3 regions of the Paraliobacillus sediminis genome follow, and region 3 is predicted to be linked to each of the others. Evidence: riboswitches for the same ligand, from Rfam matches in the RefSeq annotation. Region 3 holds a riboswitch; each other region holds the start of a gene.

Region 1 (7,561 bases), on a different contig from region 3:
TAATGCAACTTGTAAAGAAACAGCCACCTGGGTATCAGTTGTATCAACAGTTACATCTGTTGAGTTCAAAATAAAAATTGCCTCTCTTGATTGCTGCTCGATGCCAGAAATTTGGTCTGCATACTGACTAACCGCTCTTGATTGATTACTCGTTCTACTCACATTAATACCTCCCTCTTTTTTATGACTCCGAATTATTTTTATTACGCTTAATTTTTTGCAATTTTTCAATTAACGCCTCTGTTTGAACTGTCATTGTTTTCTCGCTATTTTGTTGGTCAGCTAAAAATGCTTCAGTTTGCGATTTGAGTCCTTCAACCGACTTTTTAAGTTGGCTTTTTTCCTCATCAGACAGTTCTGTATTTCTAGAAATATTTAGTCTCTTAAAAATATCAGAGACATGTACTTGAATCAAATCACTTGATATTTGATTCAATTGGTTTTGGATATCCCCATCTGTCAATGTTCTCCCCCCTCTTGGCTAAGTTTGCTTACACCATATATATATACAATTATCATAAATGTGAGCGGGTACTTATCACAGATAGCAATAGAATAGATAGATGTTACTGATGGATACAACCACTAACTAAAAAAGCAACCGACACAATCATTGACTGTGACGATTACTTTTTATTAACTAGCAATTTTCATTATACTGTTTTTGTTTTAGAGTAATCGCTAAGTAGAGCTTCAAATTCATTAGCAGGTGACGGTTTAGCATATAAGTAACCTTGTCCATATCGACATTGATGTTCTAAAAGAGCTTTGGCTTGCTGTTCTGTTTCTATTCCTTCTGCAATTATATTTAAATTTAAATTCATACCAATATCAATAATTGTTTTTACAATGGAAAAGTCTTTTTCATTATCAATATCATCGATAAAGGATTTATCTATTTTAATTGTACTAATCGGCAACTCTTTTAGGATATGTAATGACGAATATCCTGTACCAAAGTCATCGATAGCTGTTTCAACGCCAAGTTCTCGCAATCCACTTAAAACTTGAATCGACTCTTCAATGTCATGCATGATACTCTCTGTTATTTCCAATTCTAAATACTTTGCCGAAAGACCTGTTTCTTTTAAAACATTACTTACAAGTACAACAAAATTATCCTGTTCAAACTGTTGGACAGAAACATTTACGGAAACAGCTAACGCTTGAAAACCATTTTGCTGCCAGTCTACATTCTGCTGACAAGCCTTACGCATGACCCATTCACCAATCGACAGTATTTGACCTGACTCCTCTGCTATAGGAATAAATTCTACAGGAGACACTTGACCTAACGTTGGATGCGTCCATCTTAACAGCGCCTCCATTCCGACTACTTCACCAGTCGCAATATTTATTTTAGGTTGATATAAAAGGGCTAACTGATTAAGTTCAATTGCATTTTTTAACTCAATCTCAATTGTCATTTTTCGGGTAATAATCTCATTTAATGCAGCATTAAAAAAGTAATATTTATTCCCTTTATTCTTTGCAATATACATCGCTGCATCCGCATGCTTGAATAGTTTATCACCGTCTAATCCATCCGTTGGATACATACTGATTCCTATACTCGGTGTAATTGATATTTCATGATAATCAATCAAAAAGGGTTGAAGAAAAACGCCCAGTAGGTTATCCGCTATTTCGCTGCAACTGCTTTTATTATGATCTGGCAAAATAACGACAAACTCGTCTCCCCCAACCCGATAAATATCTGTCGTGCAACCTAATTTTTCTCTTAATCTGTCCGCGGCTATTTGTAAGACACGATCTCCAATTTGGTGTCCTAATGTATCATTAATTGTCTTAAAACGGTCTAGATCCATTAGTAACAAGGCCACTGGTCGATTAGATTCCCTTGCTATGTTCATCGTTGTTCCTAAATCTTCAATAAAAGCCGTTCTATTTTTCAATCCAGTTAATGTATCATGATAAGCTAAGTTTCTATACTCACTTACTAACTTACTATTTTTCCGCATAATTACTAACTGCCGTCCGATGATCATCAGGAAGGAAATACTTAACCCTAAACTTAGCGCATTAAGTTTCCAATTATAACTTTGTGTTACAAGGATTAATAATATAATCGTACTAATATAAGGTAAAAAGTTTTCCCTGTTGTTAAAGTAATTAATGACCTTCCAGTCTAACTCTTCTGTATTCGAGTGCACAAACTTCCCTGAAGAGCCGATCATTAAGATAGCGTAAAGCCAGAAAACATCAACAAGGCTACCAATCTGATAGCCACCCATCAATGATAAATAAGCATAGTACAGATCAGCAACTACTTGGAAAAAGAAGCCAATAATTATAAATATCATTACCTCTTTCTCTTTCGAATCATATGATAAAAAATACAAATTAGTAATCGCAAACAAGATACTAATACTACATATTAAATACAATAATGTGATAATCGTGTCCATCATATCATCACCCTGGACAGCTTGGATTGTGCTCATTAAATAATACGTACCAACTGAAGTTGCAAAAGTCGTAAAGACTACTATTGAAAATAAATAGGGACTAGTAGACTTAGATGTTCTAATAACTCTTACTTTATATAGCAATCCAATTAGGAAACAAATATAAGCCACAAGCCATAGAAAAAATGATATCTCAGGATATTTCATCGAACCTGTCGTGAGTAGTGATACGAACCAATTAAGATTGGAAACTGTATGCAATAATAAACCAATACTAAGAATTAGCCAAAAAAAACGCTGCTTATCTGGAGTGATACGATAAGCTTTATTTACCCAAATAAAAGCAATGCTTCCTACTATAATTTGAATTCCAATAGTAAGAAAAGAACGTAGCCAATCATTATTCTGTAAAAATAATAGGATAATATAATAGAGCACTGCTATACCCAATATAGTGAAGATTGCGTTACGTTTAGTAGACATCATGTTATCTTACTCCCGTCCTCAAGATAATCCCAACAAATATAAAAAAGCTATTCCCAATGGAAATAACTTTTTAATTACCAGTTATCGTCATCCATTTGGTAACACAGCCACCATAGGTCACCCTTTAGGTCTGTTGCTTTGCGTCCTTATTTTTCAATAAGTTTGCCTTTTCAATGAAAAGAACTTCTTTTTTATAGTATAGTTCAATTGTACCATACTGGAAATTATTATGCGGTACTTTATAACTGTTATATTACTTTTATTTTGACTATCATTTTTATTTGATAGCTGGACTCTATGCAAAATACTTTATTTTTTTCGTTAACACAGTGATAATAGATATATGATAGAAAAGAGGTGTCAAGAAATGAAATGTAAAATGAATCGTAATGCTGCAAAAGTACTTAAAGGTTGGTTAGAAAGTGATGGTGCAGAAGGAAAAATGGTTCGAGTTTATGTAACCGAAATGCACGGCAATCATGCACACTATGATGTGATGTTAGATACACCGACAGAACATGATGAAATAGTTAAAACGGATAAAGATATCGATGTGTTACTAGATGCAAGAGAAGATTTTTTAGATGGCGTCTGGATTCAGTATTTCTTTGTTCCACAAGAAGGATTTGCAATTAGTAACAAATCAAAAGGATTACCACCACAGCATCATTAAAAAAACACGCGTCTGTCTCCAAATCCTTTGGTAGCAGACGCGTGTTTTTGTTTAAACTATATTTTGCAGCATTTAATTTTCAATAGTTAATCCCACTCCTTTAATTTTAAGACTAACTTTTTCATCTTCTTGGCTATCTTTCCCTCTTCTTTTCGCTGCTTTTTCCACTCATTGTAGCTCGCTATCCCAATTAAGATGAAGCCTGCAAGTAATAGATAGGCCCACCAAGGCATATTGCCCCAATACGGTTTTGTCTGATAGATCAGATTAAAGAGGAGTGTTCCAATTCCAATAAAAAAGTAAGATTTAATTTGAAATTGAGCACCTATTACTAAGGATAGGAGTGAAAGACCTCCGACAATTAAGGCATCCCGCACTGTATTACTCGAAATCGCATCCAATACTAAAATGATCGTCACAACTAATAAAGAGACTGTTTGAACATGAGACATTACCGTTTTATAGTTTTTCCACGTTTTTAAACTCAAGATAATTGATAGGAAAAGAACAGGGAAAATTCTAAGTTCAGTATGAAAGAGTTCTGAAATAAAAGGAATGTATTCTTCTAAAATAATGTAATAGGTTGGCAGAAAACTAATCGAACCCAACGTGACAATCACTTTCCGTGCTATGTGGTGAGTAAACCTTCTCACTTGTGCAAATAGCCATACAGTTCCTAATACATATGGAATAATATTAATCCAAACGTTACTCTCTCCCTGAAGATAGGTGATAGAATAACCTAGATAACATACAGCTATAATAGAGTACCAATCGATATAGTGACTTTCTTCATTCCATTGGTACAGTCTTTTAAATAATATTTTTCCTGCAATAAATAAAACAAGAAAACTAGCTAAACTAATTAAAAATAACTGAAAATCTTGATACAAATAGCGTTGTTGTTCCCAAATGAGTAGGGATAATGTTAATGGAAATACTAAGCCAACTGTCCAATTTCTCCTGTGTAAAAAGAAGACATTCAGAAGTACATATGTCAGAACAGACAAAACTTCTCCTAGAGAACTAACGTCGTATGTGGTAAGAATCATAAACAAACCGTAGTTAGAAAACGGAATAATATACCATTCTATTCTACTCTTCCAAGTCTTATTTACAACGAACCATCCTACAAAGAAAAGAACACTAGACCAAAACCAATAATAACCTTGTGAGAGATTTTCAAATATATTATAATACTGTGCTGTCGTAATTAAAATAAATGTAACCAGAGACATCGCAGCATACAAGAATAGCTTTATCGCCCATTCTTTTTTGATAACGAACATACTGTATATAAAAACACCAAATGGTACAAACAAAAATAGTGAATTTATCATTTGCGAAAGAGCTTGATCAATCAAAATAACTAACGTAACATTCAATTGAATAAACTGCGCAATCCAAAAGAAGTAAGGTTTTAAAGCAGGGACTCGCTTTCCTTGCCATCCTTCCACAACAAGTAAGATCAATGGACCAAACAAAAGAAATATCACAACAGAACTAAATTCTTGAATTTGAAAAGTGCTTAATAAGGAAGCGTAAAAGCAAAAAGTAGTGATTGCTACGAGAGACCATAATACGTCCAATTTTGTCTGTCTAACTAACCAGATAAATACACCAATACCAACTAAAAGTAGAGCGGGCCGAATAAAAGTTGTATCAATTGTAGTGAAACCAACAAGAAGCGATAATCCATATAAATAGCTTCCTTGACCGATATAAAAGGCAGCTTTAGCTAATCCAGTTTTCTTGTATTTTCGCCAAATTAAACTAATAAGCAATAGGGTAAGTGATGACATCACAATGTGAAATGGAAGATCCAAATAGACGGTGTATCCTGAAATTAGCTCTCCAATCTTTGGATTCAGACAATACAAAGCAAACAACCAACTCACTGCATTCGTCCACTTCGCTATTTCTCTTTCAATATTATTTTTGCTAGAAACAACAAACAATGCAATAATACCGAATAAAATATACATAAGTGAAGCATGTATTAGTAGTCCGAAAAGAGTTGCATACATCATGGAAGCTACCATTACAGCAACAGATAAATAGAAAACACTTCTTTTTATCGGTAACAAAAATACAATCTTATCACGTAAACCAATTAATAAAAATAAGAGCGCAGCATAAAAGAATAGAAACAGTTCCATACTGATACCTGTCAAATAATCAAGTATTATATCTCCAAGTTGTAAACCAAATGTGTATAGAAAAATAGTCGCTAACCAACTGAAAACAGCTCGTTTGGTTATATACGATAGATAGGTGTATGTGAGCATAATTACCAAATAAGCAGCTAATAAAATCCAAGCGTCCTCATTTGCTCTTATAACAATACCCTGGTAACTAATATAAATAAAAGCAAAAAGGGAAATCACACCACTTGTATAACGAAACATACGAGATACAACTACATCGCTTTTTATGACATGTGCAAAAACCAGAAAACATGCACCAATCAAACCATAAGCAATCAAATCAATTGAAGCTAACCAAGAGGATTCTGTTAATTGGTAAGCACCATATGCAAATAATGCCGAGAATACAAGTTGATACTCTTTTGTGTTATAAACAAACACCATTGCAATATAAATTGCTGCGGTTAAAAGAATATTAAAACTATAAAAAAGGGATTGATCGAAAATCACTAGCATTAATAATGTTGATACAACTAAATTCAACTGTGCATATTTAGGAAGTTCTTTAATAAATAACGCTAGTTTAGTATTCTTACAATAACGGTGATACATGTATAAAAGTAACGCGTTGTACAACATAATAAACAAGTAGAAAACATCGACAGATACTTGGGTCAATCCAATAAGAAAACCTACTGAAAATGTTAAGAATAAATACGAAATCCAGACAAATAATCTAGAACGATGCTTCCAAGCATTTCGAATATATAATGGTAAAGGAACTAAAGTACCTATAACGCCTAATAAGAATTTACCCTCTCCTGTTAAAGATAAATACTCTCCGAACAAACTAAAGTACCCTATTGCCACAATAGCAATTGGAATTAATAAACTTCCTAACGTTAAAAAGGCAAAAGCTGTTTTATCTATTTTTAAAAGTTTAGTAGAAATACCACTCAAAGCCAAGAAAAATAAAGAAACGCATAATAACGCTAAGACTTTTAACACAGGTCCCATTTGATCCCATGTACTTGTTGCTACAACCAAACCACTAATAAGCAGGAAGATAACACCTAGAATTAATAACCAGGTAATGTTTCGTTCTCTCACTTCTTCTTTTCCTTTTACTGTTTTTTCAGGTTTGGGTTTCGGTTGTTTCACTGCTTTTGTGATTTGCTTCTTTTTATCTAGATTTTTAACTTCGGATATAGTTGCCGACTGAAGAAACTGTTCTTTTTTCTCTACTTGTTGTAGTTGATTTTTTCGATATTGATTGTAAGCTATCCTAATCCGCGTGATATCAGCATCCTTAATTAAACCGTGATCAGATAACGCTCGCATTTCTTCATAAACAATTTTTTCTCGATCCGATCTAGAGATATCCTTCATTATTTCACCTCATTGTACACATTTACATTCAGGAATATAGTAACGTATTAACCCGTTAAATTCAACCTATTTTTTCCATTTAATTCACTTAATCCCTTTCTATTCTTTGAACTTTTCTTCAGAAAAACAGAAACAGAGTAACTGTACTCAAGCCTTTTTCTAAGCATTCTAAATTACAACAGTTTAATGCAATTTTCGAAAGAGAGAATTATCATACGACAATTTTTATTCCCCGGGAAATTATAGTTAAAAATCCGCAAAATAAGTATTGCATTTTTATTGGTAGGTCAAGGAAGCAGATGTTTTCTATTAAAAACAGATAAAAAACTCTCTACTTATGTGTACAAGTAGAGAGTATAGCAATCTGTTATAAAGCTGTTTTATGGTACCAGAAAACCATCATTATGTTCTGATTAATCTTACTCTTATAATCTTTC
Region 2 (7,561 bases), on a different contig from region 3:
TGGATAAGCAAAGTGCAAACAGAATTAGCAGAAAGCTGTGCGCTTATTCCATGGATGAAAGACGTAAATATTAATATGACAAACTAAAAGCGTTCAGGAGGATGTAAAATGAATATAACTGAAAAGGCAAAGATAAAATTAGAGGGCATATTCACTGAAAAAAATGTCGATAGTATGCGTTTTTATGCAATGGAATCTGGATGCTGTGGACCACAGATAGGAATTTCGATAGATGCACCAGAGGCAACAGACACGATTAAAGAAATTAATGGTATCAAAGTGGCTATTGATCCGGATATAAAAGATGCAGTAGAAGGTTTAACCTTAGACGATGAAGAAACGTCAGATGGAACACAATTTGTATTATTAGGCATGGACCAATGTTGCTAACGCAAGCATCGACATGCAAATGAATTTTTGGAGGTAACATTATGAAAATAATTATTATTGGCTCTGTTGCAGCTGGTACTTCTGTTGCTGCAAAGGCACGTAGAAATGATGAAAATGCTGAAATCACATTATACAACGCAGACTATGATATCTCTTATTCTATTTGTGGCATTCCTTACTTTTTAGGTGGCGAAGTAGATGAGGTAGATACGTTAACACCAAGAAGCGCCCCTTGGTTTAAAGTACGCTACAATGTTGACATTCATATCCGACATGAGGTTACAACAATTGATCCAGAAAAGAAAACAGTAACCGTGAAAAATTTAGATACCAATGAAATAAAGGAAGATAACTATGACACGTTAGTTTTTGCAACAGGTGCGACACCTGCAACACCTTCCATTAAAGGTGTCGATCACGATCATGTCTTTCATGTACGCACGATTCAACATGCAGTTGCAATTGATGCCTATATGAAGGCTAACAAACCGAAAAAAGCTACCATTATCGGTGCTGGCTTTATTGGACTCGAGATGGCAGAACAGTTAAAGCATAAAGGATTAGAAGTAACAATTATTCAACGTGGTAATCAAATTATGCCGCACTTGGATAAAGATATGGCGTACAGAGTAGAAGAGCACTTACGAAAGCACAACGTAACAGTAGTGTTAAATGAAGAAGCTGCTGCAATCTCAGAAAAAACAGTCGAAACCAAAAATGGTAAAGTGATTGATACAGATATTGTATTTTTGGCAACCGGTGTGAAACCAAACGCTAGTCTTGCTGCAGAAATAGGCATTGAACTAGGCAGTAGTGGTGCAATTAAGGTGAATAATAAAATGCAAACCAATATTCCAGGTGTTTATGCAGTTGGTGACGTGGCAGAAAGCTTTTCTATTGTTACTGGAAAGTCGATTTATCGTCCACTAGGGTCCACTGCAAACAAGATGGGTCGTATTGCTGGTGATGTGATCACGGGTGGAGATTTAGAACATCGTGGTATTTTAGGTACAGGAATTTTACGGGTGTTTGATCTGGCTGTTGGTTATACTGGATTAAGTGAAAAAGAAGCGTTAGCTGCAGGTTATGATCCAGAAGTGCTTCATAATATTAAACCATCACGAGCAGATTATCTTGAGGGAAAAGAATTAGTCATTAAGGCAATTGCCGATAGAGAGACAAGCCGCATTTTAGGTGTGCAAATCGTTGGACAAGATGGTGTCGATAAGCGACTCGACGTATTTGTAACAGCAATTTCTTTTAAAGCAACAGCGGGTGATCTATTCCACTTAGATTTAGCATATGCACCACCATTTAGTACAACGAAAGACCCTGTTATGTACACAGGAATGGCACTACAAAATGCTATCGATAAGAAAAATAAATTGATCACGCCACAAGAAATAATTGCTAGAACAGATGACGGGGAATCACTTCAAATTATTGACACACGATCACCAAAGCAATACGAAACAGGTCACGTAGATGGAGCAATCAATATTCCTTTAGCAAAATTACGCTCAGAAGCTAAAGACCTAGACCCAAACTTGCCAACAGTAACATATTGTAATAAGGGTGTCACAGGTAATGCAGCGCAAAACGTATTACGAAATAGTGGCTTTAAAGACGTATTTAACCTTTCTGGTGGAAATAAGAATTACCAGAGTTTTAAAAAGGGATTATAATAATCTTGGTATCGCACTGTTAGAATGAAAGTAGGGAGATGATTGTTGTCTTCCTACTTTTTTGTGTTAAATTAGTAGATTAAAAATAGGAGATTCCTTTGATGTTTTGAGAATAACAAAAGTTTCTTACTAGTTTAGAAGGAATTTAACCTTTCTTGTCGAAAGAAGTAATAATGGTTTTCTAGGTGAAAAATTCATTAACATTGCAGCAGAAAATTAGCAATGAACTATGAAATGAAACATATCGTATAAAGACTATATAATAGGATGCTTCATAACTATTATGGGAGGAGGATTATATGAGCAAGCTGTATATCAAGCAGAAAGTATTTAGTTTGGGCGGAAATTTCACTGTAAAGAACGAATTTGAACAAGATAAGTATCTGATAAAAGGTAGTTTTCTTTCCATTCCAAAGACTTTTACAATCAAAGACACATCTGATAATGAAATTGGTACGATAACAAAAAAGGTATTTAGTTTTTTACCTACATTTTTCGTTGAGGTTAATGGCGAAGAGGTAGTTACCATCAAAAAGGAGTTTTCTTTTTTTAAATCACGCTATCAGATAGAAGGTCGAGGTATTGAAGTGCATGGTGACTGGTGGGACAAAAAATTTGAAGTAGTCAGCCATGGTGAAGTAGTAGGTCAAGTAAACGAAAAATGGTTTACTTGGGGCGATAGCTATGAGGTGGGCGTTAAAGACGAGTCACTAGAACATATTATTATCTCATTAGTTATCGCGATTGATTTTGTCAAACAAGAAGAAAATTCCGCAGCAGCAAGTGCGGGTAATTAGATTATAACGGAGGCAGGAGAAATGCTATTATCACTATACGATGTAGAACGAAAGTTAAATGCAATAGATGAAGATGTTCCTAGTTTTACACCTTATTTGTTGAACCAAGATAGACCAACACCCCTTATTATCGTATGTCCAGGTGGTGGGTATACACATCGTGCAGAACACGAAGGATCACCAATTGCAGAATGGCTCAATGAAATTGGCATAGCAGCAATTGTATTACATTACCGTGTAGCTCCTCATCAACATCCGACACCTTTAAAAGACGCTAAACGTGCTATTCGCACTGTAAGTCATTATGCAACAGAGTGGAATATAGACCCTGAGCGAATTGGTATATTAGGTTTTTCTGCAGGTGGGCATTTGGCAGCGACAGCAGGGATGCATTATGATACGGGTAATCCTAATGCCGATGATGCAATTGAGCGTCACAGTAGTCGCCCTAGCCTAATGGTACTTTGTTATCCAGTTATTTCAATGGGTGAATTCACCCATGAAGGAAGTAAAAAGGCTTTACTAGGTGAAGATCCTGCTGATTCTTTAGTAGATTTGATGTCTATTGAAAATCATGTAAAAGCTGATACACCACCTGCTTTTATATGGCATACGGCAGATGATGATGCCGTTCCAGTAGAGAACAGTCTCCAGCTATCTAGTGCGTTAAGTAAGAATAAAGTTCCTCATGCATTACATGTTTTTGAGAGTGGAAGACACGGACTTGGACTTGCGGATGAATTGGAAGATGTTAAATGGTGGACCTCCGCCTGTGAAATGTGGCTAAGAAAAAGAGGATTTTAAAATTTTTAAATATTATTTCAAATAGATTCGGATAATGCATTTTTTAGAGGGAGGAGATTATAAAATGGGTGAGTTATTTCGTTTTAATCAGATAGATTATCCATTTCAATTGTTTTCTCTTTCCCATATTAGTATGATGCTGTTAACATTTGTTTTGATAGGATGGATGTATTTTTACAGAGATAACATAAAAGAAAAGTATAAGAAACATGTCAAGTATACTTTACTTGGTGTTTTAATAGTTGGAGAAATTTTCTTTCAATTATGGTATCTACTTCATGATAAGTGGGATCTGATCATCAATTTACCGTTGCAATTGTGTTCAATCTCCTTATATTTATGTGCTGTTATGTTACTGACAAGGAGTTATAAGGTATTCGAAGTAGCTTTTTTTGTGAGTATGATCGGGGCATTTATTGCCGTAATCACTCCAGAACTTTTTTTCGGTATCCCACATTTGCGATTCTTTCAATTTTTCTTCGTCCACATAGCCATCATACTATCCTGTTTTTATATGATATGGATTGAAGGATTTAAACCTACTATTAAATCCGTTATGAAAGCATTTGTCACGCTTAATATAATAGCTGGATTTGTATTTATCATCAATCAAATCATAGGCTCAAACTATATGTTCTTATCAAGAAAGCCTAGCAATGTAAGTATAATTGACTTTTTAGGACCGTATCCATGGTATATTTTATCGTTTGAAGTTGTTGCCTTCACATTATTTTTTCTTTTATATCTAGTTGAAATTAAATTTAGTTCAAAAAAGATTTGAATGTTATTGTAAGCAACATGCACCTGTTACTATTTAAATAAATGTCGAAATATGTTGAAATATAATCATAAATACGCTATTCTTAAAATAGTACTAAAGTATCAATAAAAGACAGTAATTAAATAGAATATCACGAAAAAGGCAAACTATTTGAAAAAATAGGACGCAAAGTCATGGGTCTAAGGTACGGCTTAATAGCCGAACTATTGATTGCCAGACCACCAAATTACATGAACCTTTATTTTGGCTATGCATTTATTTGTGATAGCTTTTTTTTATACGCTTTTATCGAATAGCTAATAGTTATGGGAATAGGTCTATATTAATTAGTATTTATAGATTATAAAAATGAGGTGTAAACATGAGACTAATTAATATCTCAGAGTATGACAACAAAAGTATGATACTTGCTAAACCAATTTATGATTCGAACAAACGTATATTACTCGCAACTGGTCGAACAATCGATCCTAAAATACAATCTAGACTAGAGAATATGGGCATTAACTTTCTTTTTATAGAGGATGAAGTATCCAAAGGGATTACAATTGAAGATATGCTTGATATGCCTACATGGACGGATGCAATTCAAGCAGTTAAAACTTTTTATGAATATGCGATGAATAAAAAGACACCTGAATTAAAACCCATTCAGCAAGTTGCAGGTATATTGCTTAAAGAAGTAAAACATAGACCAACACTTATACTTATTCCATCGGGAACAATGACAAAGGAATTGCAGCCTTATGCACATGCGGTTAACGTAACAATCCTTGCTTTATTAACAGCTAAAGAAATGGGCTATAACGATCTAAAACTTAGGGATTTAGCAATTGGCTCATTGCTACACGATATCGGTAAAGCAATAGATGCAGATGAGAAGAAACATCCTGATTTGGGGTTCCAATTTTTGCGAAATATTAGTCAGTTTAGTATTGTATCAGCACATATTGCTTATCAACATCACGAAACATTAGACGGAAAAGGTTTTCCACGACAAATAAAGGATAATGACTTTTTAGAAATCGCTCAAATTTGTGCCGTAGCGAACCGATACGATAATTTGATAGTAAAAGAAAAAGTTCCACCTCATGATGCTATGGAGGCAATCATGGCTACGTCAGATCATATCTATTCGTACAAAATTGTAACTGCTTTTAGTCAATCAGTCGCGACTTATCCACCAGGAACGAAAGTACTAATTAATCATAATCAACCGGCAATTGTTACTGAAATAAATAAACATTTCCATCGACCGATGATAAAGATGCTTTCAAACGAAAAAGTGATAGATTTAATAGATAATCCCACTTTTATGATAAAACCATTTGAATCCGCTGTATAGATAAACTTTGAATAAATTCCCTTTAAACAACTCATCTTATCGTAAGGAGGTGTTTAAAGTGGGAAAAGACCGTCAAGAAAAGAAATTAAGAGAAAGTGGCCGTGTTGAATCCGATCGAGATCAAGATCTAGGTAAAGCGGGAGCAACAAAAATGTCTAGTCCTGAAGAAGGCAGAAAACTGAATGATGGGAAATAAGAAAACATAACAACGTCGAAACATAATAGATTTCAAAGCACTTTTCTTATTACAGAAAAGTGCTTTTTGTTGTATAAGAAACGAAATAAAAAAACGATTTATTGGATATTTATGTTAAAATGATTATTATGATCGATAGTTCTTAAGACAAACGAGAATAGATGAATTTAAGAGTTAAAACAGAATTATTGGAATGGTTTTTCTAACTTAATTATTCAAGTTTCTGATCTGAACAGTTCCTATACTGGGAATGTAAGTATAAGCTTTGATTCAGGGAGGATTAAAAATTGTGTTTGATGAATTAGTTGGCGAGAAAGTACGAATTGTACCAATGGAAAAGCATCATATACAGGGGTTATATGGCATTGGGAACGATCCAATGATATGGGGTCATTTACCCATAACAATACAAACCGAAAATGATATGAAGTTCTTTGTTGAAGATGCATTAGAAAATAAAAATAGCGGAAGAGAGTTCCCCTTTGTTGTTATACTTTGTAATTCGAATAAAATTGTAGGTTCTACACGATTTTTGAACATCTCGCATCCTAATAAAAGTTTGGAAATCGGTTGGACTTGGTACTCTCCAACTGTATGGGGAACACATGTGAATATAGAATGTAAATACTTGTTATTAAAATTTTGCTTTGAAACCTTGAAACTAATACGAGTTCAATTTAAAACCGATGAAAGAAATATTAGATCACAAAAAGCGATAGAAAAAATCGGTGGAGTAAAGGAAGGCATATTAAGAAATCATATGATACGCGAGGATAAAACCTACCGGAATTCTGTGTTTTACAGTGTTATTGAGAATGATTGGGAATTAGTTAAGAAAAAACTAGAAGGTATATTAGGTAATTACTAAAATTAGAAAATGAATTGCCAATAATTATTTTAAAGGTGGTGGAATTATTAATTGGTTTATAATCTTAACAGTCACAATTCTTTTAATAATCGGCTACTTAAGCGCTTCTCATTTTTACTATAAATACGAAGAATATGATAAAGCACTCCAATCCAAAAAGAACAATAAAAATAACACACCAAAAAAGTAAAGGTACTTTTTCTATTGATTTTTTTTGCTAAGCGTAATACTGCTTAGGTAGATCCTGCGCTAGCTAAGAGACCTTATAGGGTCGTCAATGGCATTTAAATCATTAGAAACGTTACACTCCATCATCCATCTTAATCCTTAATCCTTTTACTTATTTTTCAGGTGCTGATGCGGTGACTAATTTAATGGCATATCAGACCAGTAACTTGAGTATTACTTTTGGAAATGTTTATAAACAAGTATGAATAGGAGGATTCTATGAATAAAGTATATCTTAAACAGAAAATATTTATCTCGGGTGGAAATTTCACTATAAATGCAAAGGATGAAGTTGAACGAGATAAGTATGTTATAAAAGGTAGTTTTCTTTTCATTCCAATCTTAATAATCACATTTCTTTCTATAATTGGATTCTTAAGTGCTTCTCATTTTTACTTTAAACGTGAGAAATAAGGCGACTTTGTCTTTTGTAAGAGTCATACCAATAAACTTTACACGTCAGCAGA
Region 3 (7,561 bases):
TCCAGTAGAGAACAGTCTCCAGCTATCTAGTGCGTTAAGTAAGAATAAAGTTCCTCATGCATTACATGTTTTTGAGAGTGGAAGACACGGACTTGGACTTGCGGATGAATTGGAAGATGTTAAATGGTGGACCTCCGCCTGTGAAATGTGGCTAAGAAAAAGAGGATTTTAAAATTTTTAAATATTATTTCAAATAGATTCGGATAATGCATTTTTTAGAGGGAGGAGATTATAAAATGGGTGAGTTATTTCGTTTTAATCAGATAGATTATCCATTTCAATTGTTTTCTCTTTCCCATATTAGTATGATGCTGTTAACATTTGTTTTGATAGGATGGATGTATTTTTACAGAGATAACATAAAAGAAAAGTATAAGAAACATGTCAAGTATACTTTACTTGGTGTTTTAATAGTTGGAGAAATTTTCTTTCAATTATGGTATCTACTTCATGATAAGTGGGATCTGATCATCAATTTACCGTTGCAATTGTGTTCAATCTCCTTATATTTATGTGCTGTTATGTTACTGACAAGGAGTTATAAGGTATTCGAAGTAGCTTTTTTTGTGAGTATGATCGGGGCATTTATTGCCGTAATCACTCCAGAACTTTTTTTCGGTATCCCACATTTGCGATTCTTTCAATTTTTCTTCGTCCACATAGCCATCATACTATCCTGTTTTTATATGATATGGATTGAAGGATTTAAACCTACTATTAAATCCGTTATGAAAGCATTTGTCACGCTTAATATAATAGCTGGATTTGTATTTATCATCAATCAAATCATAGGCTCAAACTATATGTTCTTATCAAGAAAGCCTAGCAATGTAAGTATAATTGACTTTTTAGGACCGTATCCATGGTATATTTTATCGTTTGAAGTTGTTGCCTTCACATTATTTTTTCTTTTATATCTAGTTGAAATTAAATTTAGTTCAAAAAAGATTTGAATGTTATTGTAAGCAACATGCACCTGTTACTATTTAAATAAATGTCGAAATATGTTGAAATATAATCATAAATACGCTATTCTTAAAATAGTACTAAAGTATCAATAAAAGACAGTAATTAAATAGAATATCACGAAAAAGGCAAACTATTTGAAAAAATAGGACGCAAAGTCATGGGTCTAAGGTACGGCTTAATAGCCGAACTATTGATTGCCAGACCACCAAATTACATGAACCTTTATTTTGGCTATGCATTTATTTGTGATAGCTTTTTTTTATACGCTTTTATCGAATAGCTAATAGTTATGGGAATAGGTCTATATTAATTAGTATTTATAGATTATAAAAATGAGGTGTAAACATGAGACTAATTAATATCTCAGAGTATGACAACAAAAGTATGATACTTGCTAAACCAATTTATGATTCGAACAAACGTATATTACTCGCAACTGGTCGAACAATCGATCCTAAAATACAATCTAGACTAGAGAATATGGGCATTAACTTTCTTTTTATAGAGGATGAAGTATCCAAAGGGATTACAATTGAAGATATGCTTGATATGCCTACATGGACGGATGCAATTCAAGCAGTTAAAACTTTTTATGAATATGCGATGAATAAAAAGACACCTGAATTAAAACCCATTCAGCAAGTTGCAGGTATATTGCTTAAAGAAGTAAAACATAGACCAACACTTATACTTATTCCATCGGGAACAATGACAAAGGAATTGCAGCCTTATGCACATGCGGTTAACGTAACAATCCTTGCTTTATTAACAGCTAAAGAAATGGGCTATAACGATCTAAAACTTAGGGATTTAGCAATTGGCTCATTGCTACACGATATCGGTAAAGCAATAGATGCAGATGAGAAGAAACATCCTGATTTGGGGTTCCAATTTTTGCGAAATATTAGTCAGTTTAGTATTGTATCAGCACATATTGCTTATCAACATCACGAAACATTAGACGGAAAAGGTTTTCCACGACAAATAAAGGATAATGACTTTTTAGAAATCGCTCAAATTTGTGCCGTAGCGAACCGATACGATAATTTGATAGTAAAAGAAAAAGTTCCACCTCATGATGCTATGGAGGCAATCATGGCTACGTCAGATCATATCTATTCGTACAAAATTGTAACTGCTTTTAGTCAATCAGTCGCGACTTATCCACCAGGAACGAAAGTACTAATTAATCATAATCAACCGGCAATTGTTACTGAAATAAATAAACATTTCCATCGACCGATGATAAAGATGCTTTCAAACGAAAAAGTGATAGATTTAATAGATAATCCCACTTTTATGATAAAACCATTTGAATCCGCTGTATAGATAAACTTTGAATAAATTCCCTTTAAACAACTCATCTTATCGTAAGGAGGTGTTTAAAGTGGGAAAAGACCGTCAAGAAAAGAAATTAAGAGAAAGTGGCCGTGTTGAATCCGATCGAGATCAAGATCTAGGTAAAGCGGGAGCAACAAAAATGTCTAGTCCTGAAGAAGGCAGAAAACTGAATGATGGGAAATAAGAAAACATAACAACGTCGAAACATAATAGATTTCAAAGCACTTTTCTTATTACAGAAAAGTGCTTTTTGTTGTATAAGAAACGAAATAAAAAAACGATTTATTGGATATTTATGTTAAAATGATTATTATGATCGATAGTTCTTAAGACAAACGAGAATAGATGAATTTAAGAGTTAAAACAGAATTATTGGAATGGTTTTTCTAACTTAATTATTCAAGTTTCTGATCTGAACAGTTCCTATACTGGGAATGTAAGTATAAGCTTTGATTCAGGGAGGATTAAAAATTGTGTTTGATGAATTAGTTGGCGAGAAAGTACGAATTGTACCAATGGAAAAGCATCATATACAGGGGTTATATGGCATTGGGAACGATCCAATGATATGGGGTCATTTACCCATAACAATACAAACCGAAAATGATATGAAGTTCTTTGTTGAAGATGCATTAGAAAATAAAAATAGCGGAAGAGAGTTCCCCTTTGTTGTTATACTTTGTAATTCGAATAAAATTGTAGGTTCTACACGATTTTTGAACATCTCGCATCCTAATAAAAGTTTGGAAATCGGTTGGACTTGGTACTCTCCAACTGTATGGGGAACACATGTGAATATAGAATGTAAATACTTGTTATTAAAATTTTGCTTTGAAACCTTGAAACTAATACGAGTTCAATTTAAAACCGATGAAAGAAATATTAGATCACAAAAAGCGATAGAAAAAATCGGTGGAGTAAAGGAAGGCATATTAAGAAATCATATGATACGCGAGGATAAAACCTACCGGAATTCTGTGTTTTACAGTGTTATTGAGAATGATTGGGAATTAGTTAAGAAAAAACTAGAAGGTATATTAGGTAATTACTAAAATTAGAAAATGAATTGCCAATAATTATTTTAAAGGTGGTGGAATTATTAATTGGTTTATAATCTTAACAGTCACAATTCTTTTAATAATCGGCTACTTAAGCGCTTCTCATTTTTACTATAAATACGAAGAATATGATAAAGCACTCCAATCCAAAAAGAACAATAAAAATAACACACCAAAAAAGTAAAGGTACTTTTTCTATTGATTTTTTTTGCTAAGCGTAATACTGCTTAGGTAGATCCTGCGCTAGCTAAGAGACCTTATAGGGTCGTCAATGGCATTTAAATCATTAGAAACGTTACACTCCATCATCCATCTTAATCCTTAATCCTTTTACTTATTTTTCAGGTGCTGATGCGGTGACTAATTTAATGGCATATCAGACCAGTAACTTGAGTATTACTTTTGGAAATGTTTATAAACAAGTATGAATAGGAGGATTCTATGAATAAAGTATATCTTAAACAGAAAATATTTATCTCGGGTGGAAATTTCACTATAAATGCAAAGGATGAAGTTGAACGAGATAAGTATGTTATAAAAGGTAGTTTTCTTTTCATTCCAATCTTAATAATCACATTTCTTTCTATAATTGGATTCTTAAGTGCTTCTCATTTTTACTTTAAACGTGAGAAATAAGGCGACTTTGTCTTTTGTAAGAGTCATACCAATAAACTTTACACGTCAGCAGATCCATTTCGTAGTTATAAAGTATTAAAAGAGCGCGATCGGGTAGCAATATCAAATTTAGAAAGCGAGTTCAGGTTAAATTATGAAAATCACTGAAGAAAATTTCGCTGTAAATGAACTAACATACACGATTAAATCTCCAACAACTAAAGATGCCAAAGCTTTATCAGATTTACGGCTGCAAATTGATGGAGAAACAGAAAATCTTGACAGAATAAGAGGAGAAGGATACTTAGATATTACTAGTTTTGAAAAGATTATTAAAATAGATAATGAAAATGCTAGAAATCTATTTTTAGTTGCCACAGTTAATAATCGAATTATCGGATATTCAAGATGTCAAGGGAATCCATTACATAGATTTAATCATAATGTCACATTTGGGCTCTGTGTACTAAAAGAATTTTGGGCGTATCAAATTGGGAAAAATCTATTAAAGCAATCAATAACATGGGCAGACAACAATAATATCAAAAAAATCAATCTACGTGTGATGGAAGGAAACAGTCGAGCAATTAAACTTTATCAAAAATTCGGCTTTGAGATTGAAGGTATCTTAAAAAGAGATAAACTACTTTCTGACGGGATCTATTACAACACCATCTTGATGGCGAGATTTAAAGATGGATGGGATTAACTATTTTTCATTGTTTAATTTCGTAAAAAAAATTCAAGAGGTACAAGTCTATTTAAATTAAACGTTTCTTAAAATATGAAAGTGGGAAATCATGTGAATCAAATTTTATTAATCATTGATGCGCAACAAGAATTAATTGAAGGGAATCAAGAAGAAAGTGCTGTTTTCCAAAAAGAACAACTTATTACAAATATCAATTTAGTGATCGAAAAAGCTAGTAACTTAAAAGTTCCGATTGTTTTTGTAAGAGACTTAGAGGTCGCAGGTGGTAAAGGCAAAGGTTTTCAAGTTCATGAAGCAATTAATAAGCCTAAGGATGCAAAGTTCTTCGATAAACTTGCAACGAATGCGTTTCATGGTACAGGACTTCTAAACCACTTGAATGCTCAAGCAATTGAACATGTTGTTGTAATGGGTTGTGCAACCGAACATTGTATTGATAGTGCAGTCAGAACAGCCACTATTAATCGATTGGATGTCACGTTAGTCGGGGATGGACATACAACAACAGACAGTGCTGTTTTAAGTGCTGAACAAATCATCAAACATCATAACGAAACACTTCATGGACACTACAATGTTGAGAATTTTTCAATTGTAAGAAATACAGAAGAAGACTTGTTCACTCCGACACATAATTCCTATCGATAAAATTAAAATCAAATTCTTAATATGAATTTGTGAAAGAATCCTTTTTAATAAGTTGTAAAATCAAAAAGCAAGACTACCATTTTGAGAATAGGCTGGTGTCACATGGTATTTAATGAAAATCTTAAGGTTGTTATTGGTGCAGGGGAACACGATAACAATCCTGGATGGATTCAAACTCAAGAAAATGAACTGAATTTATTAAGAAGTGAAGACTGGCAGAATACGTTTTCTCCTCGTTCGCTTGAAGCAATTTTAGCCGAGCATGTTTGGGAACACTTAACTTATCAAGAAGGAATAGAAGCTGCAATGATTTGTTATGCATATTTAAAGCCTGGCGGTTACATACGTTGTGCTGTTCCTGATGGTTTTTTCCTTGATAAGGATTATCAGGATATAGTAAAGGTAGGAGGACCTGGACCTAAAAACCATCCAGCATCAAGCCATAAGAGTTTATATAATTATAAGACACTAAGTTCTATGTTTGAAGAGGCTGGTTTTAAAGTTACGCTTTTGGAGTATTGTGATGAGAACGGTGATTTTCACTTTATCAATTGGGAAGAAAAGAACGGATACATATACCGTTCAAAGCGTTTTGACCATCGAAATAAAAATGGTACGCTGGGTTTTGTTTCACTTATAATAGATGCTGTTAAGCCTTGATGACAAGTTAATTCTTAATTATCAAATCTCTTTTGAATAAAAGTACAAGGCAACACAAACTGTGAGGATGTACACTTAAAGTAGAGAACCAATGAGTCTATCTAGTCTAGTGAATTACCTCTATAAAACTCAAATTTGAACTAGTCACCATATTCAGACTCCACAATAGAAGAACAGATTGAATAAAGGAGAAGTTAATCAATGTTATCAAGTGAAATAGCCAAATTCAATTTATTTTCAAATGTAGAGAATCCAAAACAGATTGTATTTTGCGATTTTGATGAAACGTATTATCCACATAAACTTAACAAGGTTAGAGAGCAATACATATATGAACTTGAAGATTATTTAGCGGAGAAAAGTAAAATCGGTGAACTTATCGTAGGCTGGGTTACAGGGAGTGATAGTGCGTCCATTTTAGAGAAACTAAATAGAGGTAAATTTAGATATTTGCCTCATTTTATAGCCAGTAATTTAGGGACAGAAATCACTTATTATACAGAAGAGCATTTTGGGGAACAGGATTCAGACTGGAATTCCCGTTTGAATAATAGTGTATTCACAGAAAAAACAATAGAGTATATCTTAAACCATTTACAAGAGTTAGACAAAATTTACTTGTCTCCTCAAACACAGCTTGGCAGTTCCCGTTATAAACGTAATTTTTATTATCAACAGCAAAATGAGTTGTCTGACAAGAAAAATTTATTAACTATTGAAACGGTATGCAAAAAGTATGGTATAGCGGTAAATATTAACCGTTGCAATCCACTTGCAGGTGATCCAGAAGATAGTTATGATGTAGATTTTATTCCACTAGGTACAGGGAAAGAGAAGGTTGTTCAATTTATGTTAGATAAATACAATGTACAGCACGAAAATACTTTTGCATTTGGAGATAGTGGAAACGATTTAAGGATGTTAAAAGCTGTCAAACATGGTTATTTGGTTGAAAATGCAACCAAAGAGGCAAAGGCAGCTCATTCTAAAGTCACTGTTGGTGAGTATGCACAAGGAATTATTAGTATTTTGAAATCAAATATTACATAATAAAAGAGCTAAAAGAGGACCTGCATGCTATCTTTGATAGAATGCAGGTCCTCTAAATGATAGTTATATAAATAAGTTGAACGTTTCTAGTCAATTATTTTATAAATAGTAAACAATCTCATCTCAACGTTGTCTTGTTGGCCAAAGTAATCCTATGATTGCTCCAATTAATGCTGGTAAAATCCAACCAAGCCCTATTTCATAAAATGGCAAATACAGAAGATAGAATTCCCTTATCGATTCAAAGAACGAAAGACTTACTCCAGGTATGCTATTTGCTAAAGCATGATATCCATCAATGATACTAACGAAAAAAGTTAGAAACATCGATACTTTATATACCTCTTTCTTGTTTGCAAATAAAGAGGAGGAAAGACCTAACAAAATAAGAACAATCGCTAAAGGATATAAAAACATTAATACTGGTATAGAAAATTGAATAATATTATTTAAGCCAAAATTAGCAACTATAAATGAAACAAGGCATAATATTAGCACAAATGTCTTA

Evidence for each region. Region 3 has a riboswitch for cyclic di-GMP ahead of D2K60_RS16060 (HD-GYP domain-containing protein). Riboswitches for the same ligand answer to the same signal wherever they lie in the genome.
Region 1: it holds a riboswitch for cyclic di-GMP, as region 3 does, so the genes downstream of both, D2K60_RS03785 (putative bifunctional diguanylate cyclase/phosphodiesterase) here and D2K60_RS16060 (HD-GYP domain-containing protein) in region 3, are expected to answer to the same signal.
Region 2: it holds a riboswitch for cyclic di-GMP, as region 3 does, so the genes downstream of both, D2K60_RS07680 (HD-GYP domain-containing protein) here and D2K60_RS16060 (HD-GYP domain-containing protein) in region 3, are expected to answer to the same signal.

What each region holds. Positions count from the first base shown of each region.
Region 1 covers NZ_QJSI01000001.1:868,176-875,736, reverse strand. Annotated here, with positions in the region: gene D2K60_RS03795 (spore coat protein) at 1-162, opposite strand, end outside; gene D2K60_RS03790 (hypothetical protein) at 182-463, opposite strand; gene D2K60_RS03785 (putative bifunctional diguanylate cyclase/phosphodiesterase) at 654-2,915, opposite strand; cyclic di-GMP riboswitch class I at 3,010-3,092, opposite strand; gene D2K60_RS03780 (iron-sulfur cluster assembly accessory protein) at 3,283-3,588, shown strand; gene D2K60_RS03775 (hypothetical protein) at 3,675-7,124, opposite strand; gene D2K60_RS03770 (acetylxylan esterase) at 7,550-7,561, opposite strand, start outside.
Region 2 covers NZ_QJSI01000002.1:319,117-326,677, reverse strand. Annotated here, with positions in the region: gene arsA (arsenical pump-driving ATPase) at 1-87, shown strand, start outside; gene D2K60_RS07705 (adhesin) at 109-390, shown strand; gene D2K60_RS07700 (FAD-dependent oxidoreductase) at 432-2,075, shown strand; gene D2K60_RS07695 (LURP-one-related/scramblase family protein) at 2,375-2,872, shown strand; gene D2K60_RS07690 (alpha/beta hydrolase) at 2,894-3,676, shown strand; gene D2K60_RS07685 (YwaF family protein) at 3,741-4,457, shown strand; cyclic di-GMP riboswitch class I at 4,588-4,683, shown strand; gene D2K60_RS07680 (HD-GYP domain-containing protein) at 4,819-5,802, shown strand; gene D2K60_RS07675 (YpzI family protein) at 5,861-5,998, shown strand; gene D2K60_RS07670 (GNAT family N-acetyltransferase) at 6,285-6,866, shown strand; gene D2K60_RS07665 (LURP-one-related/scramblase family protein) at 7,314-7,508, shown strand.
Region 3 covers NZ_QJSI01000003.1:670,492-678,052, forward strand. Annotated here, with positions in the region: gene D2K60_RS16050 (alpha/beta hydrolase) at 1-172, shown strand, start outside; gene D2K60_RS16055 (YwaF family protein) at 237-953, shown strand; cyclic di-GMP riboswitch class I at 1,084-1,179, shown strand; gene D2K60_RS16060 (HD-GYP domain-containing protein) at 1,315-2,298, shown strand; gene D2K60_RS16065 (YpzI family protein) at 2,357-2,494, shown strand; gene D2K60_RS16070 (GNAT family N-acetyltransferase) at 2,781-3,362, shown strand; gene D2K60_RS16075 (LURP-one-related/scramblase family protein) at 3,810-4,004, shown strand; gene D2K60_RS16080 (GNAT family N-acetyltransferase) at 4,138-4,692, shown strand; gene D2K60_RS16085 (isochorismatase family protein) at 4,786-5,343, shown strand; gene D2K60_RS16090 (class I SAM-dependent methyltransferase) at 5,446-6,003, shown strand; gene D2K60_RS16095 (HAD-IIB family hydrolase) at 6,205-7,053, shown strand; gene brnQ (branched-chain amino acid transport system II carrier protein) at 7,177-7,561, opposite strand, start outside.